2 regions of the Escherichia sp. HH091_1A genome follow, and region 1 is predicted to be linked to the other one. Evidence: predicted binding sites of a transcription regulator. Region 1 holds the regulator's gene; the other holds the start of a gene.
The links. Region 1 encodes CRP, which controls carbon source genes, mostly activating them, when cyclic AMP is high. Its sites were predicted from a motif close to ATGTGANNNNNNTCACAT; they were not measured.
Positions count from the first base shown of each region.

Region 2: the regulator CRP is predicted to act here: its motif matches at 2,843-2,860, upstream of mlc (sugar metabolism global transcriptional regulator Mlc).

Region 1 covers NZ_AP025747.1:4,116,970-4,123,018, reverse strand. The annotation lists gene argD (bifunctional acetylornithine/succinyldiaminopimelate transaminase) at 1-834, shown strand, start outside; gene QUF14_RS20765 (YccS/YhfK family putative transporter) at 912-3,002, opposite strand; gene crp (cAMP-activated global transcriptional regulator CRP) at 3,053-3,685, opposite strand; gene QUF14_RS20755 (OsmC family protein) at 3,988-4,392, shown strand; gene QUF14_RS20750 (phosphoribulokinase) at 4,447-5,316, opposite strand; gene QUF14_RS20745 (YheU family protein) at 5,370-5,588, opposite strand; gene QUF14_RS20740 (hydrolase) at 5,582-6,049, opposite strand, start outside.
Region 2 covers NZ_AP025747.1:1,972,782-1,978,830, forward strand. The annotation lists gene clcB (voltage-gated ClC-type chloride channel ClcB) at 1-761, shown strand, start outside; gene bioD (dethiobiotin synthase) at 714-1,409, opposite strand; gene mlc (sugar metabolism global transcriptional regulator Mlc) at 1,534-2,754, opposite strand; gene ynfL (multidrug efflux transcriptional activator YnfL/SxtR(Kp)) at 2,889-3,782, opposite strand; gene ynfM (multidrug efflux MFS transporter YnfM/SxtP(Kp)) at 3,889-5,142, shown strand; gene QUF14_RS28905 (KPN_01571 family protein) at 5,190-5,309, opposite strand; gene asr (acid resistance repetitive basic protein Asr) at 5,565-5,873, shown strand; gene ydgU (small membrane protein YdgU) at 5,966-6,049, shown strand.

The sequences.
Region 1 (6,049 bases):
TTCAAAACCAAAATTATTGCCTTCCATAACGCTTTTCATGGTCGTTCGCTGTTTACCGTCTCGGTGGGCGGGCAGCCAAAATATTCCGACGGCTTTGGGCCAAAACCGGCAGACATCATCCACGTTCCCTTTAATGATCTCCACGCAGTGAAAGCGGTGATGGATGATCACACCTGCGCGGTGGTGGTTGAGCCGATTCAGGGCGAGGGCGGCGTGACGGCTGCGACGCCAGAGTTTTTGCAGGGCTTGCGCGAACTCTGTGATGAGCATCAGGCATTATTGGTGTTTGATGAAGTGCAGTGCGGGATGGGGCGGACCGGCGATCTGTTTGCTTACATGCATTACGGCGTGACGCCGGATATTCTGACCTCCGCCAAAGCGTTAGGCGGCGGCTTCCCGATTAGCGCCATGCTGACTACGGCGGAGATTGCTTCTGCGTTTCATCCTGGTTCTCACGGTTCCACCTACGGCGGTAATCCACTGGCCTGTGCAGTAGCTGGCGCGGCGTTTGATATCATCAATACCCCTGAAGTGCTGGAAGGCATTCACGCGAAACGCCAGCGTTTTGTGGACCATTTGCAGAAGATCGATCAGCAGTACGATGTGTTTAGCGATATTCGCGGTATGGGGCTGTTGATTGGCGCAGAGCTGAAACCACAGTACAAAGGTCGGGCGCGTGATTTCCTGTATGCGGGTGCCGAGGAAGGCGTAATGGTGCTGAATGCCGGGCCTGATGTGATGCGTCTTGCGCCGTCGCTGGTGGTGGAAGATGCGGATATCGATGAAGGGATGCATCGTTTCGCCCACGCGGTGGCGAAGGTGATTGGGGCGTAAATAAGACGCGTCAGCGTCGCATCAGGCAAAAGATATCGGATGCGGCGTGAACGCCTTATCCGATGGTTTAGCCTGTATTACGCCTTCGAATCCCGCAACTTGCGACTCAGCCAAATCCCATGATGCGGTCGCTGCCGCCATGCCATCGACGAAATGGTGTGCATGGTGTTCAGATGACCAATAACCCGTTGTAAATGCTGCTCCAGCGTACCTGCCGCACCTTCGTGCGGCTGCATCTCCGGCGCATCCATGATATTGGCATCGCCAGAACTACCTGGTTCGTCATACTCCAGTCGCTGCTGACAACGCTGAATGGCGATTTCACAAGACTGTAAATACTCTTGTGCCAGTTCAGGTGGCAATGCCCGGTGTTCCCGTGCCAGCGTGGTCATGGCATTAATATGTTCAACAATAAACTGGCTATGCGTTACCCACAGTTTCATATCTGCCAGATAATGGCTGTTGAATGCCGGTTCCTGCATCGCCTGATTCAATGAGTTATACAGAGTGTTATGCGCCTGATTCACCCGCATTCGCTGCCAGGCCAGTGGCGTTGGTTGCGGATCCTCGCTCAGAATCAAACGAATCGCTTCCTGATAGGCTTCTAAAGCATCATGGGCGTTTTTACGCAATAACCCGCTCTGCCACTGCGGCCACAGCCAGACAGTACCGCCGAAAGCAATTAAACAACCAATAATGGTATCGATAAGACGCGGAAGGATGTATTGCTCGCCGTTCAACCACAATAGTTGCAGGGTATACACCGCAGTAATGGTAAAACCGACCGTCGCCCAGCCGTAGTTTTTGCGCAATATCAGGTAGCTGGCGAGGGTGGTAATCAGCATCAAGGTCAGGGTGTAACCTTCGGGAATTTTAAAGTGCAGGGCAACGCCCGCAATGATTAACCCGACCACGGTTCCCACAGAACGGTTCACAATCCTCAGACGGGTTGCGCCGTAGCCATTTTGCGTTACCAGCAATACCGTCATCAGGATCCAGTACGACTTCGGCAGATGCAGTGCGGTGCCCATCAGGCTGGCAACGCTTAACATCACACTCAGTCGTCCAGCATTGCGTAGCGCTGGAGATTTCAGTGACAGATAACTTTTTAGCGCCGGCAGTAACGGCATTCGCCGCTGTTTATCGGCCAGTAAATCACGGGCATAGAGCGGTTTTTGGGTGCGCAGCACGCGGGCGATGCGGCTGAAGTGCCAATAGCAGAATTGCCCAACCGGATTATCCGGATGCTGGCGGGCGATTTTTTCCAGTGCGCCAATTTGTTTTTCCATCGTAAAGCGCGTCGGCAGGCGATGGTAAAGAATGTCATCAGCCAGCACGCGCAGGCGAGTGGCGACAGTTTGCGCATTCCAGCGGATAACTTCTTCTGCATGGCTACGCTCGACCAGCTTTTGCACCTCTTCCGGCTGATGCAAGCTGACCGAAATATGTTCCTGTAAATCCAGCGCCTCTTGGAAAATACGCAGCATCCGCTTGTAGTCAGTATTATTTTGCGCGGAAAGCATATGCATTTGCTGATAGCACTGAGTAATTAAATCGACCGCTTTTTGCTGGCGCACCAGCAGCGGCGGCAATGCTTTTTCAGGATCGGTGTGCTGGGTGAGTAGGCTGTATTTAGCTTCGCAATAATCCGCCAGTTCACGGTACAGCAAGCTTAGTGACTCGCGTAGCGGTTGTTCGCGCCAGAGCCAGAACCAAAACCAGTTAAACAGTCCGTACCACAACGTGCCCAGCGCATAGATCAGCAACGGTTCCCAGACTGGCATGTATCCCGCCAGACTGAGGGTAAAAATGGCGGCGAGCAGCGATGCGGGAAGCAATTTTGCGTGCAATGGCCCCAGCTCAGCAGTGACACCAAGCACCAGCGTTAATCCGGTCAGCAAAAAGGGCAGGGGAACATCTTTTGCCAGTAGTAGCTGTGTCAGCAAGCTACAGGTGGCAAACAGTGACGCACCAATGATTAAGCGTTTGAAAAAACGTTTATGAGGCGTATCAAGGCCCGCAATATTGCAACAGGCTGGAACGAGGGAGAAGAGCAGACCGAATCGTAATTCGCCAAGCATTAACCCAACGGCCACGGGCAAACATAGCACTAGCGTTTGTCGTAGTGCATAGTTGATATCGGGGTGATAAATCAGTCTGCGCCACATCGGGGGAAACAAAATGGCGCGCTACTCAGTAACGCGCCACTCCGACGGGATTAACGAGTGCCGTAAACGACGATGGTTTTACCGTGTGCGGAGATCAGGTTCTGATCTTCCAGCATCTTCAGAATGCGTCCCACGGTTTCACGAGAACAGCCGACAATCTGACCAATTTCCTGACGGGTAATTTTGATTTGCATACCGTCCGGGTGAGTCATAGCATCCGGTTGTTTTGCCAGGTTCAGCAGAGTCTGTGCAATGCGGCCCGTCACGTCGAGGAACGCCAGGTTGCCCACTTTCTCTGAAGTGACTTGCAAACGACGCGCCATCTGTGCAGAAAGACGCATCAGAATGTCCGGGTTTACCTGAATCAATTGGCGAAATTTTTTGTATGAAATTTCAGCCACTTCACAGGCGGTTTTCGCACGTACCCATGCGCTACGTTCCTGGCCTTCTTCAAACAGGCCCAGTTCGCCAATAAAATCACCCTGATTCAGATAGGAGAGGATCATTTCTTTACCCTCTTCATCTTTGATCAGCACTGCCACAGAGCCTTTAACGATGTAGTACAGCGTTTCCGCTTTTTCACCCTGGTGAATAAGCGTGCTCTTGGATGGGTACTTATGAATGTGGCAATGAGACAAGAACCATTCGAGAGTCGGGTCTGTTTGCGGTTTGCCAAGCACCATGCGCGGTTATCCTCTGTTATAAGCTTTCTCCAGAGCCAGAAAACGCCGCTGTCTCTGGATTGCCGAAATTGTGCTTCCCGCTACCTGGGAAGGGGCTATCAACTGTACTGCACGGTAATGTGACGTCCTTTGCATACATGCAGTACATCAATGTATTACTGTAGCATCCTGACTGTTTTAGCATAGCTTTCGCTTTGTGTCTCCTGGTGTCTCGCTTCAGCATGACCCAGGTCGCCTTCCGTTGCGCGATTTGGTTAGTACGCGTACTCTGTCAGGAAAATTGACGCAGTGGAGTAGCAAAAATGCAAGCGCGAGTGAAGTGGGTCGAAGGGTTAACTTTTCTGGGCGAGTCTGCCTCTGGTCACCAGATTTTAATGGACGGCAACTCAGGCGATAAAGCGCCAAGTCCGATGGAAATGGTGTTGATGGCGGCGGGTGGTTGCAGTGCCATCGATGTGGTTTCGATCCTGCAAAAAGGGCGTCAGGATGTGGTCGATTGTGAAGTAAAATTGACCTCTGAACGCCGCGAAGAGGCACCACGCCTGTTTACGCACATTAATCTGCATTTTATCGTCACCGGTCGCGACCTGAAAGACGCAGCGGTTGCGCGTGCGGTTGATCTCTCTGCTGAGAAATATTGTTCAGTGGCGTTGATGCTGGAAAAAGCGGTGAATATTACTCACTCGTATGAAGTGGTTGCCGCGTGATTTGATGTCAGGAGTACGATGCCGGATAATTGTTTATCCGGCATATTAGCAGAGTTACTCGATTTTCTTTCCTTCCATCAATCGTTGCACCAGTGGCAGCATAATTAACTCCATTGCCAGACCCATTTTACCGCCCGGCACCACTAATGTATTGATGTGGGAAATGAATGAGCCCTGCAACATCGCCAGCAGCCAGGGGAAATCGATCCCTTCCAGATTACGAAAATGGATCACCACAAAGCTTTCATCCAGTGATGGAATGCCCTTTGCTGCGAACGGGTTTGAGGTGTCGACAGTGGGAACGCGCTGGAAGTTAAGATGGGTGCGGGAAAACTGCGGCGTGATGTAGTTGATATAGTCTTCCATTGAACGTACTACTGAGTCCATCACCGCTTCTCGTGAGTGCCCGCGCTCGCTGGTGTCGCGGATCAGTTTTTGAATCCACTCAAGGTTAACGATAGGCACTACGCCGACCAGTAAATCCACATGCTGCGCAACGTTATGATGTGGCGTGACGACGCCACCGTGTAGCCCTTCATAAAACAGTACATCAGTGGGTTCCGGTAAAGGTTGCCATGGGGTGAATGTTCCCGGCACCTGATTCCACGGTACGGCTTCGTCGTACGTATGCAGATATTTGCGTGATTTTCCTTTGCCGCTCTGACCGTATTCAATGAAGGTTTGTTCCAGCAGGCCGAAGTCGTTCGCTTCGGGGCCAAAGTAGCTGATATGCCGCCCGGCATCACGCGCCTTGCGGATCGCCATGTCCATTTCCGGGCGCGTGTAACGGTGAAAACTGTCGCCTTCCACCTCAGCTGCATGCAGATTTAACTGCGCGAATATTTTACGAAACGCGAGACTGGTGGTGGTGGTCCCCGCGCCGCTGGATCCTGTTACCGCAATGACCGGATGTTTGGCAGACATAGTAACTCCATGACTTAGCTATCATTATTATCTCGTCCGCCGACGGCTGCAGGTTATTCACGAAACTGACTGCGCGGCATGATATTGACCGTTTCGTGCAGCTCCGACCATACCAGCACCGCTTCTCCGCACTGTAGCTGGCGTTTGACGTCGGCGACTTTCTGTTCAAGTGTACGCTCATGTTCACCATAATCGGTGCCTTCGCGTAACACAAAACTTTCAATTAAATTTTCCAGCGTTTCGGGGGAGAGTTCTTGCCACGGAATCAACATGATTTCGCCTCCAGATACGTTGTTAACCAGTCAGGAATGCGTGACTCCAGCCACATTTGCGGATGAAATAATGTACCGCCAAGAAAGCCAACATGACCACCATGTTCAGTCAGTTGATACTCCACCTGCGGGGGGAGATTTTCCGGTTTCGGGATCACCTGATGATCCATAAACGGATCGTCTTTGGCGTGAATAATCAGCGTCGGTTTGGCGATCTGGTTCAGCATCGGCATGGCGCTACACTGACGATAATAGTCGATAGCGTCAGCGTAGCCATGAATTCTGGCGGTGATCAGATCGTCAAATTCACGGATGCGACGTACCGATTTTAACTGTGCGAGATTAATCGGCAGCGTACCGGGATAGGCTGCCAGTTTGCGCGCAGCATTGGCTTTTAACAGGTTCAGCAAGTAACGCTGATAAACGCGGGAAAAGCCCTTTTCCATATGATAACTACAGGC
Region 2 (6,049 bases), 2.1 Mb from region 1:
GCAGTTTATTTATAGCCGAAGTGCTGTTTGGCACTATGATGTTGGCCTCTCTCGGCCCGGTGATTATTTCCGCCGTCGTGGCGTTGCTGGTTAGCAATCTGATTAATCATAGCGACGCGTTACTCTACAGCGTACAACTCTCAGTGACGGTTCAGGCTCGTGACTATGCGCTGATTATCAGTACAGGTGTGCTGGCAGGTCTATGCGGACCAGTGTTGTTAACGTTAATGAACGCCAGTCATCGAGGATTTGTTATTCTCAAACTTGCGCCCCCCTGGCAACTGGCACTCGGCGGGTTGATCGTGGGTCTGCTTTCCCTGTTCACCCCCGCCGTGTGGGGCAACGGCTATAGCACCGTACAATCCTTTTTAACCGCCCCGCCACTGTTTATGATCATTGGCGGGATCTTCCTTTGCAAACTGTTTGCCGTTCTGGCAAGTAGCGGTTCCGGCGCGCCTGGTGGTGTGTTTACACCGACACTCTTTATCGGTCTTGCCATTGGCATGTTGTATGGACGTAGCCTAGGGTTATGGTTTCCTGACGGCGAAGAAATTACACTCTTACTCGGATTAACCGGGATGGCGACACTGTTGGCGGCAACCACGCACGCGCCGATTATGTCGACGTTGATGATATGTGAAATGACCGGCGAGTATCAGCTACTCCCCGGTTTATTGATTGCCTGCGTAATTGCGTCGGTAATTTCGCGGACGTTACACCGTGACTCTATCTACCGCCAGCACACTGCGCAGCATAGCTAAGCGGATGTATTGCCCCAGTTCACGCTGTTCGGCGCGCGGTAAATAAGGCAGTTCACCAATGAGCGGTGCTGGAAGTTTTTTACCCAGCACATCAATGATTTCCGCATAATGCGCCAGTCCTGGGTTGATTCGGTTAGCCACCCAGCCAATGAGCGGCAGCCCGTCGTTGGCAATCGCCTGAGCTGTCAGCAGTGCATGGTTAATGCAACCTTCCTGAATACCGACAACCATCAACACCGGCAGTTGTTCCTGCACCACCCATTCAGAGAGCGGACGCAAATCATTCATCAGACTGCGCCAACCGCCAGTACCTTCGACCACCACATGATCGACTTTATCGGTCAGGTTTGCCAGGCCGTTTGAAATGAGGGTGTAATTGATTGGGCAACTGTGCGCCACGCTACTTTCTTCTTCGCTTAACGCAATAGGATTAACTGCTTCATAAGGCAGTTCAATAGTTGAAACACTCTGCAACACTAGGGCATCTTTATTACGCAGCCCTTCGGGTGTCTCTTTGCTCCCCTTCGCTACGGGTTTATATCCCGCAACCGTTTTTCCCTGGGAGGCTAACGCTTGTAGCAATGCGCGGGAAACCACCGTTTTCCCTACAGAAGTGTCTGTACCGGTAATAAAGAAACGCTTCAGCATCACTAACTCCACCGTTATGCTTCACAAATATAAACCAGGAAAATAATTAACCTTGAAAGTCTAAGTTATGCTTTCCAGGCCCAAATTGAGATAGCGCAAATTTTGGTAGAACAGTTAAAAAATGTTAACCCTGCAACAGACGAATCAACAAAGAACCGTTATACATCGCGTCTTTTACCAGCGCAGCCCCTGCCATAGTACCCTGGTTAGAAAACTGAGTACTCTCAACGCTAATGTGCTGACTATACGCAGGAAGGGCCTGCTGACGGATGCTGTCCGAGATGACCGGGAAGAGGATATCTGCCGCTTTACTTAACGGTGAGCCAATCAGTATTTTTTGTGGGTTAAATAAATTCACCATGATGGCAAGAATGCGCCCGACATGCGCGCCCACCCCGGTAATGATGTCTTTTGCCAGCAGATCGCCGCGCAATGCCGCCTGACACAATGAGTCAACGGTTAACGGCTGTCCATGTAACATCGAGCTCATGGATTGATTGAGACGCAGCTGTGCCAGCTCAAGAATACTGTCCACACTGGCGATGGTTTCGAGGCAGCCGTGATTCCCGCAATAACAGCGTTTCCCATACGGGTCGACCTGCGTGTGACCTATTTCCACGAGGCTACTGCTGCCTGCGTGTAGCAGATGACCATCGGTAATGACGCCCGCCCCCACGTTGTGATCGATAACCACCTGAATCACATCGCGCGCCCCGCGTGAGGCACCAAACAAAGCCTCAGCCATCGTCCATGCGCTGATATCATGCTGAATATAAACCGGTACGCCGGTATGCTGCTCCAGCGCCTCGCCGAGCGGCATCTCTTTTACATCCTCGTAGAACGGCATGCGATGTACAATACCATTTTCCGTATCAATAATTCCCGGCAAGGTAATGGCAATCGAAGTCAGACGCTCAAGTTTTTTCTGATGGCGGATAAAAAACTGATCGATATGGGAAATGATACGATCCAACAATGGCGAGTCATCTTTTAACGCCAGTTCCTGCGACTCCTCCACCACTAGTTTGCTGCTCAGATCGCGCAAAGCAAGGAAAATCTCCCCGCGACTAATGCGCAGAGAAAGATAGTGCCAGGCTTCAGTTTCAACCACCAGCCCCACCGCCGGACGGCCACGGTTCCCCGCTTCTTTGATTTCCAGCTCTTGCACCAGGTGTGCTTCGAGCATCTCACGGACAATTTTGGTGATACTGGCAGGAGCCAGTTGCGCCAGACGGGAAAGATCGATACGCGAGACTGGACCAAGCTGATCAATCAGGCGATAAACCGCGCCCGCGTTGGTCTGCTTTATTTGATCAATGTGCCCAGGCTGGTTTTCAGCAACCACCGCATACTCCCTATATTTTCGCGCTCCGAAATAATCTGTAGGCTATGGTGAAGCACTTCAATACGTGTCGTCAAATTTTTACTTAGGCATGTGATTAACAGCACATTTTTCGGGCTTTTTCGCTGAAATTTCCCTCACCTGAGAGCATTCAGCAGATGAATACGAAAGTTACGCGCAGCCGGACTTTGTTCATGGTGTTTCGGCCAGACCAACCACATTTCAGAAACCGCATCCTCTTCAGCAATCGGCACCCAGCGCATTTCGTTGAGCTGAACACGTTTAAATGACGCAGGCAAAATTGAAACACCCAGACCAGCGGAAACCAGACCGATGATGGTCATTGCCTCACCCACCTCCTGAGTGATGACGGGCGTCAAATTGTAACGTCTCATCAGCCCGAGAATATCGTCATACAGCCCTGTCCCTACGTGCGGATCAAAAAAGACAAAGGGTTCTTTCGCCAGTTCAGCCAGCGTTACACTCGGGTTATTTGCCAGGGGATGATCGTGCGGGATCATCGCCATAAGCGGTTCATGGACGATGACTGCGTGTTCAAGCGTCTCCGGTAACGCTGTGTTACGCAGCAATCCCATATCCAGCGTTCCTTCAATGAGCGGAGCGATTTGCTCGCGAGTGTTCATTTCGCGGGTTTGTAAATGGACATCGGGATAATCACGACGAAACAGCGATAACGTATCGGACACCGCCCGAATAAAAGGAGCGGACGAAGTAAAACCAATGCGCAACTCCCCCGCTTCGCCCTGATGCAGCCTTTCAGCGCGAGCGGCAGCGTCATCCACCATAGACAGGATTTGCCGACTATCTGCAAGAAACTGTTTTCCTGCTTCCGTCAGCAATACACTGCGATTGGTCCTTGCCAGCAGTCGGGCACCAATTTGTTGCTCCAGCGCCTGAATCTGCTGACTTAGCGGTGGTTGCGAAATATTCAGACGGGCAGCGGCGCGCCCGAAATGCAGCTCTTCCGCAACAGCAACAAAGTAACGCAGATGACGAAGTTCAATATTCATATTTAAAACATCTTATTTGAGATTATTAATATATTAGACAGAACAATTCGATTTTCCTAATCTATTCATAAGCCTGATCCACAGGCATATTTAGCAAGGATTTCAAGTGAGCCGTACTACAACTGTTGATGGCGCTCCGGCAAGCGTCACTGACAAGCAAAGCATTTCTCAGCCAAATCAATTTATTAAACGCGGTACGCCGCAATTTATGCGCGTCACCCTGGCGCTTTTCTCTGCCGGACTGGCAACCTTCGCACTTCTCTATTGTGTGCAACCTATCCTTCCGGTGCTTTCGCAGGAGTTTGGCTTAACGCCTGCGAACAGTAGTATTTCACTGTCCATTTCAACGGCGATGTTGGCTATCGGTTTGCTGTTTACTGGCCCGCTATCCGATGCCATTGGTCGCAAACCAGTGATGGTCACGGCGCTACTGTTGGCCTCCATTTGTACGTTACTTTCGACAATGATGACCAGCTGGCACGGCATTTTGATTATGCGCGCCTTGATTGGGCTTTCGTTAAGTGGCGTGGCAGCTGTTGGCATGACTTATCTTAGCGAGGAAATCCACCCCAGTTTCGTGGCCTTTTCGATGGGGTTGTATATCAGCGGCAACTCAATTGGCGGCATGAGCGGACGCTTAATTAGCGGTGTCTTCACGGACTTTTTCAACTGGCGAATTGCTCTGGCGGCAATCGGTTGTTTCGCGCTGGCCTCGGCGTTGATGTTCTGGAAAATCCTCCCTGAATCACGCCATTTTCGCCCGACTTCGCTGCGCCCTAAGACGTTATTTATCAACTTTCGTCTGCACTGGCGTGACCGGGGATTACCGTTATTGTTCGCAGAAGGCTTTTTGCTGATGGGGTCGTTCGTCACGCTGTTTAATTACATCGGCTATCGGTTGATGCTCTCCCCCTGGCATGTCAGTCAGGCCGTGGTTGGCTTATTATCGCTGGCTTATTTGACCGGTACATGGAGCTCACCCAAAGCCGGAACCATGACCACCCGTTATGGGCGCGGTCCGGTGATGTTGTTTTCGACGGGGGTTATGCTGTTTGGTTTACTGATGACCTTATTCAGCTCGCTGTGGCTAATCTTTGCCGGAATGTTACTCTTCTCAGCCGGATTCTTCGCAGCCCACTCAGTTGCCAGCAGCTGGATCGGCCCCCGCGCAAAACGCGCTAAAGGCCAGGCCTCCTCGCTGTATCTGTTCAGTTACTATCTGGGGTCGAGTATTGCCGGGACGCTGGGTGGTGTTTTCTGGCATAACTATGGCTGGAACGGCGTCGGCGCATTTATTGCTCTGATGCTGGTCATTGCTCTGCTGGTCGGGACGCGTTTGCATCGTCGTCTGCACGCCTAAAAATAAGTCCGGACTGCGGTAAATACCCATCCGGACTTATTGCCTGCTCAAACCAACGTTAATAGCCATCCTAAAATAGACGAAGCGCCAGCCAATTCCCGCAGCGCATCTAGTGTCATCAGGATTATAAGTACCCAAATAAACGGATTCATTTTGCTGTGTGTCATTTATTACTGATGCGCAGTTATTCTACCGCTTTGTAAGTAGTAAAATAGTTAACCCGATCAAGACTACTATTATTGGTAGCTAAATTTCCCTTAAGTCACAATACGTTATTATCAACGCTGTAATTTATTTAACGTTTGTACATATCGTTACACGCTGAAACCAACCACTCACGGAAGTCTGCCATTCCCAGGGATATAGTTATTTCAACGGCCCCGCAGTGGGGTTAAATGAAAAAACAAATTGAGGGTATGACAATGAAAAAAGTATTAGCTCTGGTTGTTGCCGCTGCTATGGGTCTGTCTTCTGCCGCCTTTGCTGCAGAGACTGCGACCACACCAGCTCCGACTGCGACGACCACCAAAGCAGCGCCGGCGAAAACTACACATCATAAAAAACAGCATAAAGCAGCACCTGCCCAGAAAGCGCAGGCGGCTAAAAAGCATCATAAAAATACGAAAGCTGAACAGAAAGCCCCTGAACAAAAAGCGCAGGCAGCGAAGAAACACGCCGGGAAACACAGCCATCAGCAACCGGCAAAACCTGCTGCACAACCCGCAGCGTAAGTTTTCAACAGTAATGCTGGCGCGCCCCCTCGCGCCTGAAAATTACGGTGCTAAGCGGGTAACGTTTAGCACCGCCTTTAGCGGAGGGTAGTATGGTGGGCCGTTATCGCTTTGAGTTCATTCTTATCATCCTTATTTTATGCGCACTGATTGCCGCCCGTTTTTATCTTTCCTGA